Regions from separate parts of the Luteibacter sp. 22Crub2.1 genome, predicted to be linked through region 3. Evidence: predicted binding sites of a transcription regulator. Region 3 holds the regulator's gene; each other region holds the start of a gene.
What was found. Region 3 encodes HrcA, which represses chaperone genes, less so after heat shock. Its sites were predicted from a motif close to TTNGCACTCNNNNNNNNNGAGTGCNAA; they were not measured.

Region 1 (7,924 bases), on a different contig from region 3:
GAGCAGCGTCAGGTGCTGCTGTTTTCCGCCACGCTGAGCCATCGCGTGCTGGAGCTGGCCTACGAGCACATGCACGAGGCCGAAAAGCTGGTCGTCGAGACGGAAAACGTCACCGCCGACCGCGTCCGCCAGGTCGTCTACTTCCCGTCCAAGGAAGAGAAGATGCCGCTGCTGCTCAACCTGCTCGAAGAGACCAAGGCCGAGCGCAGCATCATCTTCGTCAACACCAAGGCCGCCGCCGAGCGCATCACCGATCGTCTCAAGCGCCACAACTTCCGTGTCGGCGCCATCTCGGGCGACGTGCCGCAGGTCAAGCGCCAGAAGCTGCTGCAGCGTTTCCAGGACGGCCAGATCGACATGCTCGTGGCGACCGACGTCGCCGCGCGCGGTCTGCATATTCCCGCCGTCAGTCACGTCTTCAATTACGACCTGCCGCAGGATGCCGAGGACTACGTGCACCGCATCGGCCGTACGGCCCGCCTGGGCGCTGAAGGCGACGCGATCAGCTTCGCCTGCGACCTCTACGCGATGGGCCTTCCGGACATCGAGACGTACATCAACCAGAAGATTCCGACCGCCTCGATCGAAGCGAAGATGTTGGTGATGCCGGCGCCGCGCCCGCGCGCCGACGGCGTGCAGGACGAAGTCGACGATCCGAACGATACGGGCGGTCACATCCCGACGCGCGGCGCACCGCCGGAGAAGGGCGGTCGTGGCGGTCGGGAGGGTGGTCGTGGCGGTTCCCGCTCGGGCGAGCGCTCCGGCAGCCGCGAGCGTCGCCCGCGCCCGCCGCGCGAGGACACCCCGGTCGGTGGCTTCACCGCCGCCTCCACGGAGGTCCCGGTAAAGACCGTGATCGTTGCCGAGTCGGTCGAGGAGCTGCCGGCCGCTGCCGAGGCCATCGCTGCCGACGGCGCCCCGAAAAAGCGTCGCCGCCGCCGTGGCGGTCGTGGCCGCGGTGCGCGTGAGGGTGTGGAGACCGTCGAGGGTAGCGGCGCCACCGATCAGGCCGCAGGCCCGAAGGCAGCCGCCCCGTCGCGTCACGCGGATGGTCAGTCGCGTCAGGGCAGCCGCCCGTCGCGTCAGGTCGCAGCGAACCGCCCGGCCGCTGCCGCTGCCGCTCCGGCGCCTGCACCGCATACGCATGAGAAGGTCGGTTTCTTCCGCCGCATCGGCCGGTTGTTCGGCGGCCGGTAAACCCACGACCGGCAGGAGCGCGCCCGCGCGCGCTCCTGCATCCCGTCCGGCACATGCCCGGCACGTTCCACCCCGCACAACCCACCCGACATCCCTTATCCTCTGGGGTCCAACGGGCCAACAGGTAATGCGGTGATCGGTTTCGATCTGGTGAGCAAACGATACGAGGGCGGTCACCAGGCCCTTACCGATGTATCGTTCCAGGTCGCGGCCGGTGAAATGGCCTTCGTTACCGGCCATTCCGGCGCCGGCAAGAGCACCCTGCTCAAGTTGCTGGCCATGATCGAACGGCCGACCAACGGCGTCGTCACCCTCGACGGCCAGAAACTCAACACGGTCCGCTCGTCGGATATCCCGCGCATCCGCCGCAAGCTGGGCATGGTCTTCCAGGATCACCGCCTGCTCCTGGATCGCACGGTCTTCGCCAATGTCGAACTGCCGCTGGTGATCGCCGGCGTGGCGCCGGCCGACCGGTCGCGTCGCGTGCGCGCCGCTCTGGAAAAGGTCGGCCTGCTCAGCTACGAAAAACAGCTGCCCGAGGCGCTGTCCACGGGTGAGCAGCAGCGCGTCGGTATCGCGCGCGCGATCGTCGCTAAGCCGGCGGTCCTGATTGCCGACGAACCGACGGGCAACCTCGATCCACAGCTGGCCATGGAAATCATGACCCTCTTTGCGGAATTCCAGCAGGTCGGCACGGCCGTCCTCGTGGCCAGCCACGACCTCATGCTGATCAAGCGAATGAAGAAGCGGGTGGTCGTACTCGACCACGGCAAGCTGGTGGCCGACGTGCCTGCGACGGAGGTCGTATGAATACCGTTCGCGAATCCCGTCGTCCGCCGGAGCCGCCGAAGACCCAGCGCAGCGAAGGGCGCAAGGTCGGCGCCTGGCGCGAGCATCACGCCTGGAGCCTGTCGATCAGCTGGCGCCGTCTGGCGGCCCGGCCGCTCAGCACGTTGCTGACCGTCGCCGTCATGGGCGTGGCCCTGGCTCTGCCGCTCGCGTTTTACCTCCTGCTCGGCAACGTCGAGCGTATGGGCGACGCGCTGGGCCGCAACCAGTCCATCAGCGCCTTCATGAAGCCGGGCCAGAACGCGGCCATGGCGGAAACCGCCGCCTCCGCGCTGCGCGGGCGCCCGGAAGTGGCGGACGTCGTCGTTCGCACGCCCAAAGACGGGCTCGATGAGCTCGCCGAAGTCCAGGGGTTTTCCGGCTCCCTGCAGTCCCTCGACGTCAATCCGCTCCCATACGTCCTCTCGGTCCAGCCCCGGCCGGGTCTGGCGGCTGACGATGCCGGACGCCTGGTCGATGCGATGAAGGCCACGCCGGGCGTCGACATGGTTCAGGACACCGGCGCATGGCGCCAGCGTCTCGACGCGCTGCTTGGCGTGGGTACGCGGGCGGTGAGCCTGCTGGCGGCCTTGCTGGGTGTCGCGGCCCTTCTGGTGGTCGGCAACACCATTCGTGTCGATATCCAGAGCCGCAGCGCGGAGATCGGTGTGCTGCTGCTTATCGGTGCCAGCCGTCCCTTCGTTCGCCGTCCTTATCTCTACGCGGGCATCTGGCTCGGGTTTCTTGCCGGCGTTCTGGCCGTGGTGCTGGCCGTCGTGCTCGAACTTGCGATGGCCGGCCCGGTGGGACGTCTTGCGGCCGCGTACGATGGCAGTGTGAGCTTCGGCGGGTTGCCCGCGTGGCTGTTGCTTTCGGTACCCGTCGCCGCCGCGTTGCTCGGCTGGCTGGGTGCCCGTCTGGTGAGTGCACGACAGATCCGTCGCGCCGCGGCGGTCTAGACAAGGGGATTTGGGGTGGCGACTCACATCGGTTCAGGCGTTGCCGGCGCGGCGCCGCGGATTCTCCTGGTCGACGGCTCCAAGGTCGTCCGCCAGCTGATTTCGCGCGTGGTCAGCGCCGAGGTGCCGGGCGTCGAGATCGTGGGCGTCTCCACCGGCGCGGAGGCGCAAGCCGAACTGCAGCGAGGGGTCTTCGACTTCGTCACCGTGGCGCTGCGGCTGCCCGACATGGACGGTCTGGACATCGCACGCTTCGTGCGCGAATCCGCGCCGCAGATCTACATGCCGATCGTCGTCGTCTCCGGCGACGTGGAAGAGCGTCTTCATCGGCGGGAACTCGGCGAGTTCGTCACCGACTACTTCGACAAGTCACTGGGCTTCGGCGCGCTGGCCGAATTCATCCGTGGCTACGTGCGCCCGGAAGGCGGTGCCGAGGGCGAGGTGCTTTACGTCGAGGACAGTCGTGTGGTCGCCCTGGCCACGCGCCGCATGATGGAAAAGTACGGCCTGACGGTGCACCACGTGATCAGTGCCGAAGACGCCATCGTGTACCTGCACGAGGCGAAGGCCCGCGGCGACATGGGCGCCGACATCGTTCTTACCGACGTCAGCCTCAAGGGTGAACTCACCGGTGGCGATCTCGTGGAACGTATCCGCAACGAGTTCGGCTACGGCAAGGGGCAGCTGCCCACGCTGATCATGACCGGCGACGAAAACCCCGCGAACCAGGCCGCGTTGCTGCGCGCCGGCGCGAACGATCTCGTCGAGAAGCCGGTGGAAGAAAAGTTGCTGATCACGAAGCTGTTGTTCCAGTTGCGGGTGGCGCTACACCTGCGTGAAAGGGCGGAAGGTTGAACGAGCGGGTCAAGCTGGAAGCATCGTGGAAGGAGCGGATCGGCGATTACCTCGATCGTCCGGAGATGCTGGCGCTGTCGGCATTTCTGCGCGAGGAGAAGGCGGCGGGTAAGGTCATCTACCCGCCCGGCCCCGAGATCTTCAATGCGTTCGCGCACACGCCTTTCGATCGCGTACGCGTCGTGATCCTCGGCCAGGATCCGTATCACGGTCCCGGACAGGCGCACGGCCTGAGCTTTTCGGTGCGGCCCGGCGTCCGCGTGCCGCCCTCGCTGCAAAACATGTTCAAGGAGATCGAGGCCAGCCTCGGTATACCGCGCCCCGACCACGGATGCCTCACGCCCTGGGCCGATCAGGGCGTCCTGTTGCTCAACGCGGTGCTCACCGTGGAAGCGGGGCAGGCCGCATCGCATCAGGGCAAGGGCTGGGAAGGGTTTACCGATGCGGCGATCGACGCCCTCAACGGCGAGCGCGAGGGCCTGGTCTTCCTGCTTTGGGGTAGCCATGCCCAGAAGAAGGGCCAGCTGATCGACGCCAGGCGCCACAAAGTTCTGCGCAGCGTGCATCCGTCGCCGCTGTCGGCGCATCGCGGTTTTCTGGGCTGTGGGCACTTCGCTGACACGAACGCGTACCTCGAATCGCGCGGGGAGGCGCCGATCGACTGGTCGCTGCCGCCAAAGGCCGCTTTGGTCTCCGCCCTTTAAAGTCAGCTTCAAGCCCCAATAACTGTAACAACGGCGGACACATAGCCGCCGTAGACGCCCTTGGCGCCGCGTTTTCGCGGCCGGGGAGCCGTCTGCCTCCTGAACACCCCGGCACCGACTCTGGACACGCCGGGGGTATTTCTGTACCATAGCGTACAGTTAACCGATGAACTTCGGGCTGACTTAGCACTCTCACATCGGGACTGCTAATCTGCATACAGACTTTCAGGAGGTTCCACACATGTCCCAAGCACTCGTTACCCGTAACTACGGGCTCCCGAGCGTCGTTGGCAGTCTGGATTCCTACATCTCGGCGGTTCATCGCATCCCGGTGCTCAGCCTTGACGAGGAGCAGTCGCTGGCGCGCCGCTTCCGTGACGACGCCGATCTTGACGCCGCCAAGCAGCTCGTTATGTCCCACCTGCGTTTCGTGGTCCATGTGGCCCGCGGCTATAACGGCTACGGCCTGCAGCTGTCGGACCTCATCCAGGAAGGCAACATCGGCCTGATGAAGGCGGTCAAGCGTTTCGACCCGGACCAGGGCGTTCGCCTGGTGAGCTTCGCGGTGCACTGGATCCGTGCCGAGATGCACGAGTTCATCCTGCGCAACTGGCGCATCGTGAAGGTCGCCACGACCAAGGCGCAGCGCAAGCTGTTCTTCAACCTGCGCAAGAGCAAGAAGCGCCTGGGCTGGATGAATGCCGAAGAAGTCCGTGTCGTCGCTCACGACCTGGGTGTCCCGGAAGCCACCGTCCGCGAGATGGAATCGCGTTTGTCGGGTCGTGACGTGGGCTTCGAAGCTCCGGCCGATGCCGATGACGACGACAAGCCGGCACCGGCCGCCTTCCTCGTCGACGAAGGCGCCGACCCGTACGACAACCTCGCCGAGGAAGACGCGAGCAACAACCAGATGGGCGCGCTGTCGTCGGCGCTCGGCAACCTGGATGCCCGCTCGCGCGACATCATCCAGCGTCGCTGGCTGGCGGAAGACAACAAGGCCACGCTGCAGGATCTTGCGGACGAGTACGGCGTTTCCGCCGAGCGTATCCGTCAGATCGAAGCGAACGCGATGAAGAAGATGCGCGTCGCCATCGCGGCCTGAGTGCCCCGTTCGGCGTAAGATCCGGAGCGGCCCCCTCGTGGGGCCGTTTTCCGTTTCCCCTTTGAGTCAGGAGTCCAAGCGGATGCCCAGGGCACTGGTCATCGAAGACGATGAAGTCACCGCTCGCGACATCGTCGCGGAGCTGAGCGCTCACGGCCTGACGGCCGAGTGGGTGGCCAATGGCCGCGACGGGCTGACCCGCGCGCTGGCCGATGGCTACGACATCATCACTCTCGACCGCATGCTTCCCGGCATGGACGGTATCGACATCGTGTCCGCGCTGCGCGAGCGACGTATCGATACGCCTGTGCTGATGATCAGCGCGCTGTCCGATGTCGACGAACGCGTGCGCGGTCTGCGCGCCGGCGGCGACGATTATCTGACCAAGCCGTTTTCACCGGACGAACTGGCCGCGCGAGCGGAAGTGCTGCTGCGTCGTCGCCGGCCCGCCGCCAACGAAACCCGCCTGCGTGTCGCCGACCTCGAACTCGACCTGGTCAGGCACAACGCGCTGCGCGGCGGTCAGCCGCTCACGCTGCTGCCCACCGAGTTTCGCCTGCTCGAATTCCTCATGCGCAATGCCGGTCAGGTCGTCACACGGCAGATGATCTTCGAGCACGTCTGGGGATTCCATTTCGATCCGGGCACCAACGTGATCGACGTCCATATCGGACGCCTGCGCCGCAAGATCGACGGCACGGGGCAGGCGCCTCTGATTCGTACCGTTCGTGGATCGGGGTATCTCCTTGCGCCCGCTGACTGACGCCTGGCGTTCCGCCACCTCACGACTGATCCTCATCTACGGGGCGCTGTTCGCGATCTGGTGCGTCGTGTTGCTTGGCGTGGTGCAGTGGGAGGCGTCACGCTACCTGTCGCGCGTGGTCGACCAGATGCTGGTCGCACGCATCCATTATCTGGAAGGCACCGACGCGCGGAACCTTCCAGATACGGTGGCGACGGCCAGCGCGGTCGACGTCCAGGGCTTCATGCGCGTGGGCCTGTTCGACGCCCATGGCCGGCGCGTCGCCGGCAACATCGCCCGCGTACCGGATGAACTGAGCGAGGACGGCACCGTGACCTCGGTGAAGGCCATGCTGGTGGATGCCTCGCGCGATGCGCCGATGCGGGCACGCGGCATCACGCGGCAGCTCCCCGACGGACGCCGCCTGGTCGTCATCAAGGACAGCACCACGATCGACGGTCTCGGTGCGATCATCCGGCGCGGCCTGCTCTGGGGCCTGTCGCTCACGTTGATCCCGGGCGTACTGGGCGGCGTGCTCATCGCACGAGGGCCAGCCCGCCGCATCCGTGCGATTCAGCAAGCCATGGAGCCCATCCGCGAAGGCGACCTAAGCGTGCGTCTGCCCGTGAGCCGCGGCGGCGACGAGGTCGACCTGCTCGCCGCGACGGTCAACACCACGCTGGGCGAAATCGAGCGCCTCCTGGGCGAGGTCAAGGGCGTCAGCGACAACATCGCCCACGACCTTCGCACACCGCTGACGCGCATGCGCACGCGGCTTTACCGTCTGCAGCAACAGTTCGCCGAGACGCCCGAAGGCGATCAGCTGGAAGCGTGCGTCGCCGAGATCGATACGGTGCTGGGACGCTTCCGCGCGCTGCTGCGCGTGTCCGAACTGGAAGATCGCCAGCGCAGCGCCTGCTTCGAGGAACTGGACATCGGCGCGGTCCTGCGCAACGTCCATGACTTCTATGCGCCGCTCGCCGAGGACCGCGGGCAGGCCTTCGAGATCCGGCTGGACAAACTGCCGCCGCTGCGAGGCGATCCGCAACTGATGTTCGAGGCGTTCGCCAACCTCGTCGGCAACGCGATCAAGTTCACCCCGGACGGCGGGGCGGTTCGCCTCGTCGCGACCACCGACGCCGCCGGCGACGCGCGGATCGATATCGCCGATACAGGCCCCGGTATTCCCGAGGGCGAGCGCGAGGCGGTGTTCCGTCGTTTCTACCGCGGGGACGAAACCCGTACCAAGCCTGGTTGCGGTCTGGGACTGGCCATCGTCAGCGCGATCGTTCGTCTGCACGGGTACTCGCTGTCGGTCGGTGGGGACGAAAAAGGCGCTGTGTTTTCAGTCACCTGCCCCCCGGTCGTAAGCTCATAAACAAATCTTAACTACGACGACGATCGTCATGGGCGCAAAATTCGCCGCGACGCAACATTCGCGCACGGAATCCGTCCCTCATGATTGGCATCGTCCGGATCGCACTCTCGCGACCGTATACCTTCGTCGTCCTCGCCCTGCTGATCCTCATCGTGGGTC
Region 2 (7,924 bases), on a different contig from region 3:
CGGCGATCTCCAGGAATTCGTTGAAGTCCATGAAGTCGCCGAGGACGCGCGGGTGAATCAACAGCGTGGTGTCGATCGTCTCCGGATCGCTGTCCCGCAGGCGTTTGAGTTCCCGCACCAGATCGTCATGCAGTTGCAGGGGCTGCTCCGCCTCGCTGACGACGAAGCGGATCTGGCCCTTCCTGTGCACGGCCTTGGCGAACGGGCACAGATTGAGGCCGATGACGGCACGTTCGAGCCAGCGACGGGTCGCATCGATCGCCTGGTCGTCTGAAAGCGGGGCATCCATGGTGAAGTTCTCCGGGAGATCTAAGGCGCGAGCCATTCGTCGATCTCGGCCGCGCTGAAGCCGCCGAGTTTGCGCCGCAGGATACGCCCGTCGTCGCCGATGAGGATGCTGTAGGGCAGAACCCGCCGCGTATTGCCGAAGGAGAGCGAGCTGCCGGGGGCGTCGCTGTCGACCAGCAGCACGGGGTAGTTCACCGGGCGCCCGGCGAGATAGCGTGCCGCGTCGGCGTCGGTGTCCTCGGCCACGCCCAGAATGGCGACCGTGCGACCGTGGTCGCGGTCCGAGGCGGCGCTCAGGAGTGGCATCTCACGCCGGCAAGGGGCGCACCACGAAGCCCAGAAGTTGATCAGCACGCGCCTGCCTCGCCATTCGGACAGGCGATGGGGCGTGCCATCGATAGCGACGTAGGTGACGTCGGGCGCCACATCGCCCACCTCGGCCACCGTCATCCCGTCCGGGGGCGACGGATTGGCGCGGCGGTGCTCGACATACAGGCCGGCCGTGGCCCCGGCGATCGCCAGGGCCACGATCCAGAAGGTCGGGCCGCGTGTCACGAGCCGGGCGCGGTATCGAGCGCCTTCGCCACGCCGTCGTAGGTCAGGACGGTGGACAGCTTCCTGCCGTCGCCGCCACCCTTCGGATAGACGACGTACAACGGCACGCCTACCGAGTGGAACTGCTCCAGATACGCGGCGATGGGCGCATTGACGTCGGTCCAGTCACCCTTCATGTAGACGGTGCCCGTGCGCTTGAGCAGGTCTCTGAACGCGTCGGTGTCCAGCACGGCCTTTTCGTTGGCCTTGCAGGTGATGCACCAGTCGGCGGTCATGTCGACCAGTACCGGCGTGCCCGCGGCACGAAGTTCCGCGAGCTTGGCGGCCGAGTAAGGCACCGAGCCGTCGCTGGCCGTGGCGGTGGTCGTTGCGGCGGGAAGTCCATGCACCGTCCACAGCGCGGCCATGGCGCCGACAGCCAGTACGGCGGTGAAGACCCATGAGAGCGCGCTACGACGGCTGCGGCCGTACCACCACAGCGCCATCGCCAGCAGTACGCCGCCTGCCAGCACCAGCGCCGTCGCGTCGGCACCACGCTGCTTGGTGAGTACCCACAACAGCCACACCGCGGTGAGGTACATCGGGAAGGCCAGTGCCTGCTTCAGCGTTTCCATCCAGCGGCCGGGGCGCGGCAACAGGCGGGCGACGGCCGGCACGAAGCCGATGAGCAGGAAGGGCAGGGCAAGGCCCAGGCCGAGTGCCAGGAAGATCAGGAAGGCGATCGCCACCGGTGCCGCGAAGGCGAAGGCGATAGCCGAACCCATGAACGGCGCGGTGCACGGGCTGGCGACCACCACGGCCAGCACGCCCGTGAAGAAATCGCCCGAGGCGCCGGAGCGCGAGGCGAGGCCGCTGCCGATGTTGCCCAGCGAACCGCCGATCTCGAACACGCCCGACATCGACAGGCCCACGGCGAGCATGACGTAGACCAGCAGGCCGATGGCGACCGGCTGCTGGAACTGGGCGCCCCACTGGATCCCGTGGCCGGCGGCACGGATGCCGACGATGATCACGCCGAGCGCGGCGAAGGCGACGAGCACGCCGGCGGTGTACCAGAGCGCGTGCTTGCGCGCGGCAGCGGGGCTTTCGCCACTCTCCAGCACCGTGATCGCCTTCAGCGACAGCACGGGCAGGACGCAGGGCATGAGGTTGAGCACCAGGCCGCCCAGCAGGGCGAGTCCGATCGCGGCGATGAAGCCGACCGGCGCATCGGAGGCGGCGGGCGTCAGGCCGGCTGGCGGCGGGGTGGGCGCCACCTCGGCCGGGGCGCTGGCCGGAGGCGCCTCGGTGGCGCCGCCGATCGTGGCCGCGTGGGTGGCGAGATCGATGCTCACCCGGCGGGTCATTACCGGGTAGCAGATGCCGTTCTCGAGGCAACCCTGATAGGCCACGTCGACATCGACCTTGCCGCTCTTGCCCGCGCCGGTGAGCGGCACCGGCACTTCGACCTGGTCGAAATAGACGATGGTGTCGCCGAAGTGCTCATCGTGATGGGCGGTGCCACTCGGCCAGTCGGGCTCGCCCGCGCTGACGCCGGCAGGCGAGACCACCTTGATTTCGGTCTTGTCGCGGTAGAGGTAATAGTCCTTCGGCATCGTCCAGCGCAGCAGCAGGCTGTCGCCGCCCTTGACCAGCGCCTCGAAACGGAAGGCCTGGTCGGCGGGCAGTGCCTGGGCTTCGGTACCCGGCAGCGAAGCCGGCGCCCCCAGCAGCGAAGCGCCGCCGGCAGCGGCTGGCGGCGCGCTGGCGGGTGCCGCGGCCGGGATGGTCGACGGGCCACCGATCGTGAGCTTCAGGTGCTCGGTGTTCGGCGGGTAGCAGATCTTCGGCTCGACCTCGTGGCAGCCCTGGTACTGGACGTCGAGCGCGAGCGTCTTCGTCGCGGCGTCGGCGAGCGTATAGGGCACGGTCGCCTCGATCTCGCCGTGGTAGATCTCCACGTCGCCGAGGTATTCGTCGTGCTTTTTGAGGCCGTCCGGGAGGGTCGGCTGGCCCAGCGTGGCGCCGGCGTCCGCCGCCTTGATCCTGATCCGGCCGCGGTAGAGGTAATAGTCGGGCGCGATGGTCCAGTGCAGCCTGACCGAACCGGGCTGGCTCGCGTCGGAGGTGAGATGGAAGGCCTGGGTGACCGGCAGCAGGTCGTCTTCGGGATCCTGCGCGAAGGCCGGGGAAACGGCGAGCAACAGGCCGAGGGAGGCGACGAGGTTCCGCGCGAGGCGGGATAGCGGCGACATGGGGCTCTCCAGTAAGGCGTTGGTCATTATGACCGGGCAAACTCCAGCTGGCTTGCATCGGCGCCGGATGCTTTTTTGCACCGCGGCCCTTGAACGGTCCGCCGCCGCCGCCATCTGTCGACCATCCAGATAGTTCTTCCGATCCCGGGGCTGTTCTGGCTAAAATTCTGGCACTCACCCTGGGCAAGTGCTAACAGGGTGGCCTAAATTCCTTTCCCGTCAAACACATGTTTGGAGAAGTCATGAGCAAACTGCGCCCGCTGCACGATCGCGTCATCGTCAAGCGTCTCGAAGAAGAGCGCGTCTCGGCCGGTGGCATCGTCATCCCCGACAGCGCCACCGAGAAGCCCACCCGCGGCAAGGTCATCGCCGCCGGTACCGGCCTGCTGCTCGCCAGCGGCCAGCTCCGCCCCATGGGCGTGAAGGAAGGCGACGTGGTCCTGTTCGGCAAGTACGCCGGTCAGGAAATCAAGGTCGACGGCGAAGAGCTGGTCTTCCTGAAGGAAGACGACATCGTGGCGGTTCTGGAAGGCTGAGCCCCGGCTCGCCCCGTTCTCCCGACTTTCTCTACCTAACTATTCAAGGATTCAACGATCATGGCATCTAAAGAAGTCCGCTTCGGCGAAGACGTCCGCGCCCGCATGCTGAAGGGTGTCAACACCCTCGCCAACGCGGTGAAGGTCACCCTGGGTCCGAAGGGCCGCAACGTCGTGCTCGAGAAGAGCTTCGGCGTCCCGACCGTCACCAAGGACGGCGTCTCGGTCGCGAAGGAAATCGAGCTCGCCGACAAGTACGAGAACATCGGCGCGCAGATCGTGAAGGAAGCCGCCTCGAAGACCTCCGACGTGGCCGGTGACGGCACCACGACCGCGACCGTCCTCGCCCAGGCGTTCATCCAGGAAGGCCTCAAGGCCGTTGCCGCCGGCATCAACCCGATGGACCTCAAGCGCGGTATCGACCAGGCCGTCTCGGCCGCCGTCGGCGAGCTGAAGAAGCTGTCCAACCCGACCGCCGACGACAAGGCGATCGCCCAGGTCGGTACGATCTCGGCCAACTCCGATGCCAACATCGGTGACATCATCGCCACGGCGATGGGCAAGGTCGGCAAGGAAGGCGTGATCACGGTCGAAGAAGGTTCGGGCCTCGAGAACGAACTCGACGTCGTCGAAGGCATGCAGTTCGATCGCGGCTACCTGTCGCCGTACTTCATCAACAACCAGCAGTCGCAGCAGGTTGAGCTGGACGACCCGTTCATCCTCATCCACGACAAGAAGATCTCGAACGTCCGTGAGCTGCTCCCGGTGCTCGAGGCTGTCGCCAAGGCCGCCAAGCCGCTGCTGATCGTCGCCGAGGAAGTCGAGGGCGAAGCCCTGGCCACGCTCGTCGTCAACACGATCCGTGGCATCGTCAAGGTCGCCGCCGTCAAGGCGCCGGGTTTCGGCGATCGTCGCAAGGCCATCCTGGAAGACATCGCCCAGCTGACGGGCGGCACGGTCATCTCCGAGGAAGTGGGTCTGGCTCTGGACAAGGCCACCATCAACGACCTGGGTCGCGCCAAGCGCGTCGTGATCACGAAGGAAAACACCACGATCATCGACGGTGCCGGCGATGCCGAAGGCATCCAGTCGCGCATCAAGCAGATCAAGGCGCAGATCGAAGAGACCTCGTCGGATTATGACCGTGAGAAGCTGCAGGAGCGCGTTGCCAAGCTTGCCGGCGGTGTTGCCGTCATCAAGGTCGGCGCGGCGACGGAAGTCGAGATGAAGGAAAAGAAGGCCCGCGTCGAAGACGCCCTGCACGCCACGCGCGCAGCCGTCGAAGAAGGCGTGGTCCCGGGCGGCGGCGTCGCCCTGATCCGTGCACTCAAGGCGCTCGAAGGCCTCAAGGGCAAGAACACGGACCAGGATCTCGGCATCGCGATCACCCGTCGCACGCTCGAGGCTCCGCTGCGCGCCATCGTCACCAACGCCGGTGAAGAAGCGTCGGTCATCGTCAACCAGGTCAAGGCCGGTGAAGGTAACTTCGGTTACAACGCCGCCACCGGTGAGTTCGGTGACATGATCGCCTTCGGCATCCTGGACCCGACCAAGGTCACGCGTTCGGCCCTGCAGTTCGCGGCCTCGGTCGCCGGCTCGATCATCACGACCGAAGCGGCCGTGACCGAAGTGCCGAAGAAGGACGACGGCGCCGGCCACGGTGCCCCGGGTGGCATGGGCGGCATGGGTGGCATGGACTTCTAAGTCCCCGCCTTCCGGCTCGCTGTACGAAAGAGGCCCCGCTTGCGGGGCCTCTTTTTTTTGCTTCGATGTGAGTCAGCGCCGTTGGCGGTTCAGTACGCGATGGTCGCCGATGTCGGCGTCGTGCTCAGTCCGTAATTGCACTGCGGATCGATGCCCGACGTATCGCTACCCTGCCACGGCGGTGACGCTACGCGCTGGTTGTTGCGGTCGTAGACCTCGATGTCATGGAAGGTGATCGGTCCTCCGGGATACTGCCCGCACGTCGCGACGCTGTACACCTCGAGCACACCACCAAAGACCCAGGTCAGATCCGCATACGGATTGGTCGTCAGCGAGCTGGTCTGGCCCGTGGTCGTGTTGCGCGAGTCGATCTTCCACGTCGAACAGGCTTCGCCCGCCGCGCATGTGGAGTACGTATCGCCCACGACGTTGTCACCCGCGCTTGCCGGTATCGGATCGCTGTGGAACGTCGTGCCGTCGACACAGCAGTTCCAGCTCGCCAGCGTCCACGCCTTGTCGCCGTAACCGTTCCAGCCAAGCACGGGCTGAAGGATGGACTGCACGTTGGGCAACTGTTCCAGGCCAGGGAAGAAATAGATCACCTGGTCGCTCTGCGTCGTCGGCGCACCGGGCACCGTCCACGTGGCCACGATGCGACCGATGGGCGTGCTGCTCGCGTAGTTTGCCGACTGCACCCAGCCGCTCTGCGCCGGTGGCGGCGTCGCCGCGGACCGTAGCGTATGGCGGCCGTCCGCTTCGACGCGTTCGCCCTGCAACGTGAAATTGGCCTTGCCGCAGGTAGCGGCTTTCTCCGTCATGCCCGAGGCACGTTTAATCAGACCGTTTTTCTGAAGCTGATCGCCTGCATGCACGGTGGCGACGCAGTCGGGTGAGAAATAACCATTGGGTGTGACGACGTAATCGTCCGGAACGCCCGCGGGCTTCGCGGTGGCCGGCATGGCGCCGACGCGGGTGAGTTGAAGCGTAGGCGCTGCCTGCGACGTATCCGCCGCGCTGGCGCTCAGCGTTACGGAGAACATGGCCGCGATGATGCCCGCGCGCGCCACAACCCTGCCGATTGAAGCGAACCTCTTCATGCGTACGACTCCTGCGTTGGAAGGATATCGTCCATGTGCCGCCGACCGGATGATCGACGTGCGTCCCCCAGGCTCCTTTGCACTACGACGAGTGCAGAGCCACGCTAACAGTGCGGTGACAGGTATTTTGTGACGCAGGCGCTATTTGAATGACAAATAGCTACGTATGCCATTTTTGCGCACGAAACCTTCAGCGGCGGCCTATTGTCCCGCGCCGGACGCCGCGGCTTCTTCGGCTTCACCGGCCTGACGAGCGACCAGGTTCGGATCGGGCTGCGCGTATTTCGCCACCAGGGGGTCGAGTTTCCGCTTCATGCGCAGCAACGCGACGTTGCGCATCGAGGTGTCGGTGAATTTCAGGCCGGCGTCTTCAGGCGCTTCCCTCGCATCGGGTGCGTGTGTCAGGGCCGCCAGTTGTCCACCGACGACCTGCGTCAGCGCAAAGTACGCATCGTCATGCACGCCAGCCTGTTCCAGCAGTTTCCCCGGCAGCATCCACGATGCCAGATCGGTCTTTACCGGAGCGGGGCCGTCCTCGTGTGCGTCGATCAGAATGTACGGCACGGTCTGAGTCAGCATGTCGCGACCGTTCGTGAAGCCGGCCTTGGCGTAAGTCTCGGTCAATGCGGGCAGGTGGTCGCCGTAAAACAGCAGGAGCGTCGGACGCTCGCGCTGCTTCAGGAGCTCGGCGAGGCGTCCGAGCTCGGCGTCCGCGTGACGCATGTGATAGATGTAATTGCGCAGCTGCAGCTTGGCATCATCGCTGATGCCATCCGGCACGGGAATGGCGTCGCGCTCCTTCGTGTCGATGTTCACCGATTTGTCGTAGGGCCCATGCGCCTCCATACTGATGGCGAAGACGAACCGGGGCGGCCCGTCGTTCTTCAGCTGGCTCATGATTTCGTCGGTCATGGCGCTGTCGGCCATGTATTCGCCGTCCTTGCGGAAGCCCTTCGGGAAATCGGGCTGCGAAACGAAGCGATCGAAACCCAGCGATCTGAAGGCGGCCGTGCGGTTCCAGAAGCCGGCGTCGTTGCCATGCACGGCGATGGTTTCGTAGCCGTGCGAGCGCAGTACGCGAACCATGCCCGGCATGACACCGGCCTGCATCTGCAGATACGGGAATTGCATGGTCGGGAAGTAGCGCAGCGACAAGCCGGTCAGGACTTCGAATTCGGTGCGGATGGTGCCGCCGCCAAAGGTCGGTACGTGCAGCTGGCCCGTGCTGGCATGCTCGGCCAGGCGATGCAGGTTGGGCGCGAAGTCCTCCTGCTCGATGCCCCTGATGACGCTGGGGTCAAAGAAGGACTCGCTCTGCACGATCACGATATCAGGCGTTTGTCGGCCATTGGTGGCGGCCTCCGCCATGTGCTGGCGCAGGTCGCCGCCGGTCGCGGCGATGAATTGCTCGGCCTCGGCGGGATCCGCTTTCTCCTTCTTGCCCGCGTTCTGCAGGCGGAACTGCATGATCGTGGTCACGACGCCGTTGTAGCCCGCGTTGGACGCGGCC
Region 3 (7,924 bases):
GCATCGCCCCGACCTGGTGGCGGTGGATCTGTCGCTTCCCGACGGTAGCGGCCTCCCGCTCATCGAGCATCTCGCGAGTATTTCGCCCGGGATGAAGATCGTCGTGCTGAGCATGCATGACGGCGAACCTTACGTTTCCGAGGCGCTGCGTCGCGGTGCGCGCGGCTATGTGACCAAGGGTGTCGCGCCCGAAGAACTCGTCGCCGCGGTGCGTTCGGTCCTTAGTGGTGAGCAATATCTCAGTTCGGATCTGCGTCAGCGGCGCTCGGGACGGCCTTCGGCGGATCTGGATCCGTTCAGCCGCCTGACGGCACGAGAGCGGGAGGTATTCCTCTTACTCGCGGCGGGGCGCGCGCCGAAACAGGTCGCGGCGGAACTGGGGATCGGGCAGAAGACGATTTACATCCACCGGGCGGCGGTGATGAACAAGCTCAATGCCGGGTCGGAGCTGGACCTTTATCGGATGGCTCAGGAGCGGGGGCTCATCAGGACCTGACGGTCACCCCTGAGCCCGATCCAGCATTTTCTTCGCGTGCGCCCGCGTCTCTTTCGTAATCTCGACGCCACCCAGCATGCGCGACAGCTCGTCACGACGGCCGGACGCATCCAGCGGATGGATACGCGTACGGGTCGAATCGCCGTCGCTCTCCTTGGCCACGCGCAGGTGTGAGTGACCTTGCGCCGCCACCTGGGGCAGGTGGGTGACGCAGAGTACCTGCACCTTTTCGCCCAGCGCGCGCAGCTTTTGGCCGACCACCTCGGCGACGGCACCGCCGATGCCGGTATCCACTTCGTCGAAGATCATGCAGCCGATGTTGTCGTTGCCCAGCGTGGCGACTTCGATCGCCAGACTGATGCGGGCGAGTTCGCCACCCGAGGCCACCTTGCGCAACGGGCGTGGCGGCTGGCCGGGGTTGGCGCTGACCAGCAGTTCGCAGCGCTCGCGGCCCTGCGGATCCGGGTCGTCGCCCTCGGCCGGTTCGAGCGACACTTCGAGACGGCCGCCGCCCATGCCCAGCTCACCCATCAACGCGGCCACCGTGGCGCCGAGTCGGCCTGCGGCGTCGGCGCGGGCTTTCGACAGCGACGATGCGGCGTCATCCCATGCCTTGCGCAGACGATCGCGCTCGCGACCCAGACGGTCGAGCGCATCCCCGGCGCCTTCCAGTTCCGCAAGGCGCTCGCGGACTTCCTCGGCCTTGGCCGTCAGTTCCTCGATGGGCAAGCGGTAGCGGCGGGCGAGGTCATGAAGGTGCGTGAGGTGGGTGTCCACCTCGGCCAGCCGTTCGGGATCCAGTTCGACATCCTGCGCGTAGCGGCTCAGGCCGTCGACGGCTTCGCCGACCTGAATCTGGGCGCTGTCGAGCAGCTCCAGGGTCGGGACGAGCGAGGCGTCCAGCTCGGCCAGGCGCGACACCTCAGCATGGGCGCGCAACAGGGCGCGGCCGACAGCGAATTCGCTTTCGCCGTCGAGGATTTCAACGACGCCATTGGCGCCCTCGGCCAGCCGGCCGGCATTGGCCAGCCGGCGATGCTGGGCTTCGAGGTCTTCGAGCGCGGCGGGCGCGAGGGCCCAGCGGTCGAGTTCTTCCAGTTCGTGGGCGAGCAGCTCGATCTGGCGCTCGCGGTCATCGCCGCCGGACAGCGTACGAATGCGCGCCACGGCGTCGCGCCAGGCTTTGGCCGTGTCGCGGACGCTCGTCTGCAAGACCTCGTTGCCCGCGTAGGCATCCAGCAAAGCCATCTGATGCTGGCGCGAAAGCAGGGCCTGGTGCTCGTGCTGGCCGTGGATCTCGACGATCAGCGAGGCCAGCGCCGACATCTGGGCGAGGCTGGCCGGGCGGCCGTTGATCCAGCCGCGCGAGCTGCCTTCGGTGCGGATCACCCGACGCAGCTGGCAGGTCTCGCCATCGTCCAGTTCTTCCTGGCGGAGCCACTCGGTGGCTTCGGGCAGGCCGGTGAGGTCGAATTCGGCGGCCAGCTCGGCGCGGTCGCTGCCGGCCCGGACCATGCCGCTGTCCGCGCGGGCGCCCGCCAGCAGCATCAGGGCATCCACCAGCAGGGACTTGCCCGCGCCGGTCTCGCCGCTGACCACGGTAAGGCCCGGACCGAAGGCAATCTCGGCTTCTTCGACGACGGCGAACTGGCGGACGTAGAGCGACGTGAGCATGAGGACCAGGCGGCGGATGGAATCGCGCCGATTGTAGCGGGAGGCGAGTCGCATAAGCCGAGACTTGCAAGCGAGGCGGCGAGACCTTATTGATAGCGCGAGCTTCCAACCCCTTTCCCACACCAGCCAGGCGCATGAATCCGTTCTCCGGTCACGACATCGATGCACGAGCGCGCCGGCTGCTGCGGACCCTCATATCGCAATACCTTTCCGACGGTGAGCCGGTGGGCTCACGCACGCTGGCGCGTTCGTCCGGCCTGGAAGTGAGTCCGGCGACCATCCGCAACATCATGGCGGACCTGGAAGAAGCGGGCCTCGTGGCATCGCCCCACACCTCGGCGGGGCGTATTCCGACGCCGCGCGGCCTTCGCCTGTTCGTCGACAGTCTGCTCGAACTGAAGCCGCTGCCGCGCGACGACATGGCTCGCCTGCAGGGCGGGCTGCCACCGCACCAGACGACCACGCGCGACCTGCTGGGCAACGTCTCGAACCTGCTTTCGGCGATGACCCGCTTCGCCGGCGTGGTCACGGTGCCGCGCCAGGGCGATTTTCCGCTGCGCCACATCGACTTCGTCAATCTGCCCGACGCCCGGGTCCTCGTGATCCTGGTGTTCTCGGACAACCAGGTGCAGAACCGGGTGGTTCAGCTGGCCAGGCCGCTGGATGCCACGGAGCTGGAGCAGGCGGCCAACTATCTCAACGCTCAGTTCGCCGGCTTCCGTCTGGCGGACATCCGGGCGCACCTCGCCACCGAACTGCGCGAGGCCGGGGGCGAGCTCAATCGCCAGCTGGCCAGCGTGGTGGAGCTGGCCACCGCGTCGTTCACCCCCGTCGAGGATGCGGACGACGTGCTGGTGAGCGGTCAGACCAATCTGATGGGGTACTCGGAGCTGGCCGATATCGAGCGGCTTCGCGACCTCTTCGACGCCTTCCAGCAGAAGCGCGATCTGCTTCAGCTGATGGAAATGTGCGTCCAGGCGCCCGGCGTGCGCCTGTTCATCGGCGAGGAATCCGGTTTTTCCGCCCTCGACGGGTGCAGTATCGTCACCGCCACCTACGGCACCAGCGGCCGGATGCTGGGCGCGATCGGAGTTATTGGACCGACGCGTATGGCATATGAGCGGGTGATTCCCGTGGTACAAGCCACGGCCGGACTGCTCAGTGACGCCTTGAATCGCGCCGCGGCGACCTCATAAACCGGCACGGGAGGCGGGTTTAGTATTTCCCGCGAATGTTCGGCCCTTCCCGAGGGAGGGCCGTGAAGCTGACATTTGGAGTAACCATGCAGAACAACGATCCCCATGCGCCGGATCAGGCGCAGGACGGCGGTGTCGACGAGAACGGCGCACAGTCCGAGCTCGACGCGCTGAACGCCCAGCTTGCCGCGATGGAAGTCGAGCTGGCCCAGGCCCGCGAGACGGTCCTGCGCGAGAAGGCGGAGATCGAGAACCAGCGCCGCCGCATGCAGCGTGACCTCGACCAGGCCCGCCGTTTCGCCAACGAGAAGCTGCTGGGCGACCTGCTGCCGGTGTACGACGGCATCGCGCTGGGCCTGGCCAATCAGACGGCCGACGCGAAGACGCTGCGCGAGGGGCTGGAAATGTCGCTGAAGCAGCTGGAGAAGGTGACCCAGGCCAACGGCCTTTCGGTCGTCGACCCGCTGCACCAGCCGTTCAACCCGGAGCATCACCAGGCGATCAGCTCGGTCGAATCGAACGAGCACGCGCCGAACACCGTGGTGGCCGTGGTGCAGAAGGGGTTCGTCCTGAACGACCGCCTGTTGCGTCCGGCTCTCGTGGCGGTGGTTCGCGACAACTGAACCAAACCCCGTCCGGCGTCGGTTTCGCGCCGCGGGGAGTCTCACCAGATATTGAATCGATGGGGCACACCCCCATTTTCCAAACCAGTCGCGGCCGCGGGGGCCGCTTAGAAATACGGAGCAACTTCAATGGCCAAGATCATCGGCATCGACCTCGGTACGACCAACTCCTGCGTCGCAGTGATGGAAGGTTCGACCGCGCGCGTTATCGAAAACGCTGAGGGCGATCGCACCACGCCGTCCATCGTCGCTTTCACCAAGGACAACGAAGTCCTGGTGGGTGCGCCGGCCAAGCGTCAGAGCGTCACCAACCCCAAGAACACCTTCTACGCGGTGAAGCGCCTCATCGGCCGCAAGTTCACCGACGCCGAAGTCCAGAAGGACCTCAAGCTGGTTCCGTACGGCATCGTCGCGCACGATAACGGCGACGCATGGGTGCAGACCGCCGATGGCAAGAAGATGGCCCCGCAGGAAGTGTCCGCGAAGGTCCTCATGAAGATGAAGAAAACCGCCGAGGACTTCCTTGGCGAGGCCGTGACCGAGGCCGTCATCACCGTGCCGGCCTACTTCAACGACAGCCAGCGCCAGGCCACCAAGGACGCCGGCAAGATCGCGGGCCTCGAGGTCAAGCGCATCATCAACGAGCCGACCGCTGCCGCGCTGGCCTACGGTCTGGACAAGACCTCGACGGCCGACCGCAAGATCGCCGTGTACGATCTGGGCGGCGGCACGTTCGACGTGTCCATCATCGAAATCGCCAACGTCGACGGCGAGAAGCAGTTCGAAGTGCTCTCGACCAACGGCAACACCTTTCTCGGCGGCGAAGATTTCGACAATCGCGTCATCGATTACCTCGTGGAAGAGTTCAAGAAGGAGCAGGGCATCGACCTGCGCCAGGATCAGCTCGCCCTGCAGCGTCTGAAGGACGCCGCCGAGCGCGCCAAGATCGAGCTCTCGTCCGCGCACCAGACCGACGTCAACCTGCCGTACGTCACGGCCGACGCGACGGGTCCGAAGCATCTCAACATCAAACTGACCCGCGCCAAGCTGGAGTCGCTGGTAGAAGACCTGGTCAAGGGCACCATCGATCCGTGCCGCACGGCGCTGAACGATGCCGGCCTGAAGATCTCCGACATCAACGAGGTGATCCTCGTCGGTGGCCAGACCCGCATGCCCAAGGTCCAGGAAGCCGTGAAGGACTTCTTCGGCAAGGAAGCGCGCAAGGACGTCAACCCGGATGAAGCCGTCGCCGTCGGCGCCGCGATTCAGGGTGGCGTGCTGGGCGGTACGGTCAAGGACGTGCTGCTGCTCGACGTGACCCCGCTGTCGCTCGGTATCGAGACGATGGGCGGCGTGATGACCAAGCTCATCGAGAAGAACACCACGGTGCCGACCAAGGCCTCGCAGACCTTCTCGACCGCCGACGACAACCAGACCGCCGTGACCGTGCACGTGCTGCAGGGCGAGCGCGAGCGTGCCAATGCGAACAAGTCGCTGGGCAAGTTCGACCTCTCCGGTATCCGTTCGGCACCGCGCGGTCAGCCGCAGATCGAAGTGACCTTCGACATCGACGCCAACGGCATCCTGCACGTGTCCGCGAAGGACAAGGACACCGGCAAGGAACAGAAGATCGAGATCAAGGCCGGTTCGGGCCTGTCGGATGACGAAGTCGCACGCATGGTCGCCGACGCGGAAGCCAACCGCGAAGAAGACCGTAAGTTCCACGACCTGGTGCAGACGCGTAACAAGGGCGACCAGCTCGTCCATGCCACGCGCAGCCAGCTCAAGGAGCACGGCGGCAAGATCCCGGCCGAGCAGCTCGCCAGCATCGATGGCGCGGTGTCGGAACTCGAGAAGGCGCTGACCGGCGAAGACAAGGACGCCATCGAGGCGAAGATCACCAACCTGGAGCAGGTCGCTCAGGCGCTGTCCGCCGCGGCTCAGTCCAGTGGCGGCACGCAGGACACCGCGCAGCAGTCGGCACCGGGCGGCGGCTCGGCTCAGCCGGATGACGTGGTGGACGCCGAGTTCACCGAGGTCAAGGACGAGAAGAAGTAATTTCGTCCTGTAGAGCAACGGCACACCGCGGGCCCGGCGCCCGCGGTGTGACAACGGTTAACCGGCACGATCGCGTCGAAGGGAAACCTCTCGGCGCGTTCGTCCGTCCAGGGAAAGCAAGCGTGTAATGAGCAGCAAGCGCGACTACTACGAAATTCTCGGTGTCGAGCGCACCGTGACCGAGGGCGACCTCAAGACGACCTTCCGTCGCGTGGCGATGAAGTACCACCCCGACCGCAATCCGGACGATCCGACTGCGATCGAGAAATTCAAGGAAGCCAAGGAGGCCTACGACGTGCTGTCCGATGCGCAGAAGCGCGCGGCGTACGATCAGCATGGCCATGCCGCCTTCGAAGGCGGTGGCTTCGGTCGTGGCGGCGGCGCCGGTTTTGGCGACGTCGGCGATATCTTTGGCGACATCTTCGGCGACATCTTCGGCGGTGGCGGCGGACGCCAGCGTGCGCGTCGCGGTGCCGACCTGCGCTACATGATGGACCTGGATCTCGAGGAAGCCGTCTTCGGCGTCGAGAAGAAGATCGAGATTCCGACCCAGGTCAATTGCCATCACTGCAACGGTAGCGGTTCGGAAGACGGCAAGGTCTCCAAATGCAGCACCTGCGCCGGCCATGGCCGCGTGCGCATGCAGAACGGCATCTTTTCGATTCAGCAGGCTTGCCCGACCTGTCACGGCTCCGGCCAGAAGATCGACAAGCCCTGCAAGAAATGCCACGGCGAAGGCCGTCTGGAAGAAGAACGCACGCTGTCGGTGCAGATTCCGGCCGGCGTCGACAACGGCGACCGCATCCGTCTGACCGGGCAGGGCGAAGCCGGCCCGGCCGGTTCACCGTCGGGCGATCTGTACGTGGAAGTGCGTGTGCGCGAGCACGCAATCTTCCAGCGCGATGGCAGCGATCTGTATTGCGAAGTGCCGATTCGTTTCGCTCAGGCCGCGCTCGGTACCGAACTGATGGTCCCGACGCTCGAGGGCGAAGTCGCCGTCAACGTGCCGCCCGAGACGCAGACGGGGCATCAGTTCCGCATGCGCGGTCGTGGCGTGAAGTCCGTTCGCGGCGGTCGTACGGGTGACCTGGTGTGCACCGTCGTGGTCGAGACGCCGGTTCGCCTGACCAAGGAACAGCGAGAGTTGCTTACCCAGCTCGAAGCGACGTTCGTCGGCGAAGAGGCGGCCAAGCATACGCCGCGCTCGACGACGTTCATCGATGGGGTGAAAGACTTCTGGTCCAGGGTCACTTCATGACCCGTCCCGTCCGTCTCGCCGTCAGCGGCGCATCCGGCCGGATGGGCCATGCGCTGCTCGGTCTTGTCCGCGACGACGAACGCTTCGAACTCGTTCGCGCCATCGTCTCGTCGAACTCCGCGCGTCTGGGCAAGGCGGCCTATGGCGACGTGTCGGCGCTTCGCTTCAGCGACTGGAACGATGCCTCCGACATCGACGTCGTCATCGACTTCAGCGGTCCGGAGGGTCTCGCCTCCGCGCTGGACTACTGTGAGACGAGTGGTGCGTCACTGGTGACCGGCAGTACCGGCCTCGGTCCTGAGCAGACCGAGCGCCTCGCGAAAGCATCGGAACGCATCGCTGTCCTGCATGCCGCCAATTTCAGTCTCGGTGTCGCCGTTCTGACGCGGCTGCTTCGTGAAGCCGCCGCGGCACTGCCTGGCTGGGACCTCGATATCGTCGAGGCCCATCACAACCGGAAGGAAGACGCTCCGTCGGGTACCGCGCTGGCACTGGGGCACGCCGCGGCCGCGGGACGTGGCGCGACGCTGGATGAATTGGCCGTCTATTCGAGAGAGGGCCGTCCCGGCGCGCGTAAGGCGGGGACGATCGGCTTCGCCGTTGTGCGCGGCGGCGATAT

Region 1: a site for HrcA is predicted at 4,727-4,753, ahead of rpoH (RNA polymerase sigma factor RpoH). Genes of this name have one in related genera too.
Region 2: a site for HrcA is predicted at 3,245-3,271, ahead of B5X73_RS02020 (co-chaperone GroES). Genes of this name have one in related genera too.

Annotation. Positions count from the first base shown of each region.
Region 1 is NZ_FUYT01000013.1:15,879-23,802, reverse strand. It holds gene B5X73_RS14255 (DEAD/DEAH box helicase) at 1-1,197, shown strand, start outside; gene ftsE (cell division ATP-binding protein FtsE) at 1,330-2,007, shown strand; gene ftsX (permease-like cell division protein FtsX) at 2,004-2,984, shown strand; gene B5X73_RS14240 (response regulator) at 3,000-3,839, shown strand; gene ung (uracil-DNA glycosylase) at 3,836-4,543, shown strand; gene rpoH (RNA polymerase sigma factor RpoH) at 4,785-5,645, shown strand; gene B5X73_RS14225 (response regulator transcription factor) at 5,728-6,408, shown strand; gene B5X73_RS14220 (sensor histidine kinase) at 6,392-7,765, shown strand; gene B5X73_RS14215 (efflux RND transporter permease subunit) at 7,846-7,924, shown strand, end outside.
Region 2 is NZ_FUYT01000002.1:39,140-47,063, forward strand. It holds gene B5X73_RS02005 (DUF1415 domain-containing protein) at 1-289, opposite strand, end outside; gene B5X73_RS02010 (TlpA family protein disulfide reductase) at 310-843, opposite strand; gene B5X73_RS02015 (protein-disulfide reductase DsbD family protein) at 840-3,077, opposite strand; gene B5X73_RS02020 (co-chaperone GroES) at 3,320-3,613, shown strand; gene groL (chaperonin GroEL) at 3,674-5,317, shown strand; gene B5X73_RS21235 (hypothetical protein) at 5,407-6,414, opposite strand; gene B5X73_RS02035 (LTA synthase family protein) at 6,616-7,924, opposite strand, start outside.
Region 3 is NZ_FUYT01000014.1:62,098-70,021, forward strand. It holds gene B5X73_RS15245 (response regulator transcription factor) at 1-496, shown strand, start outside; gene recN (DNA repair protein RecN) at 500-2,170, opposite strand; gene hrcA (heat-inducible transcriptional repressor HrcA) at 2,305-3,366, shown strand; gene grpE (nucleotide exchange factor GrpE) at 3,453-3,989, shown strand; gene dnaK (molecular chaperone DnaK) at 4,119-6,047, shown strand; gene dnaJ (molecular chaperone DnaJ) at 6,175-7,305, shown strand; gene dapB (4-hydroxy-tetrahydrodipicolinate reductase) at 7,302-7,924, shown strand, end outside.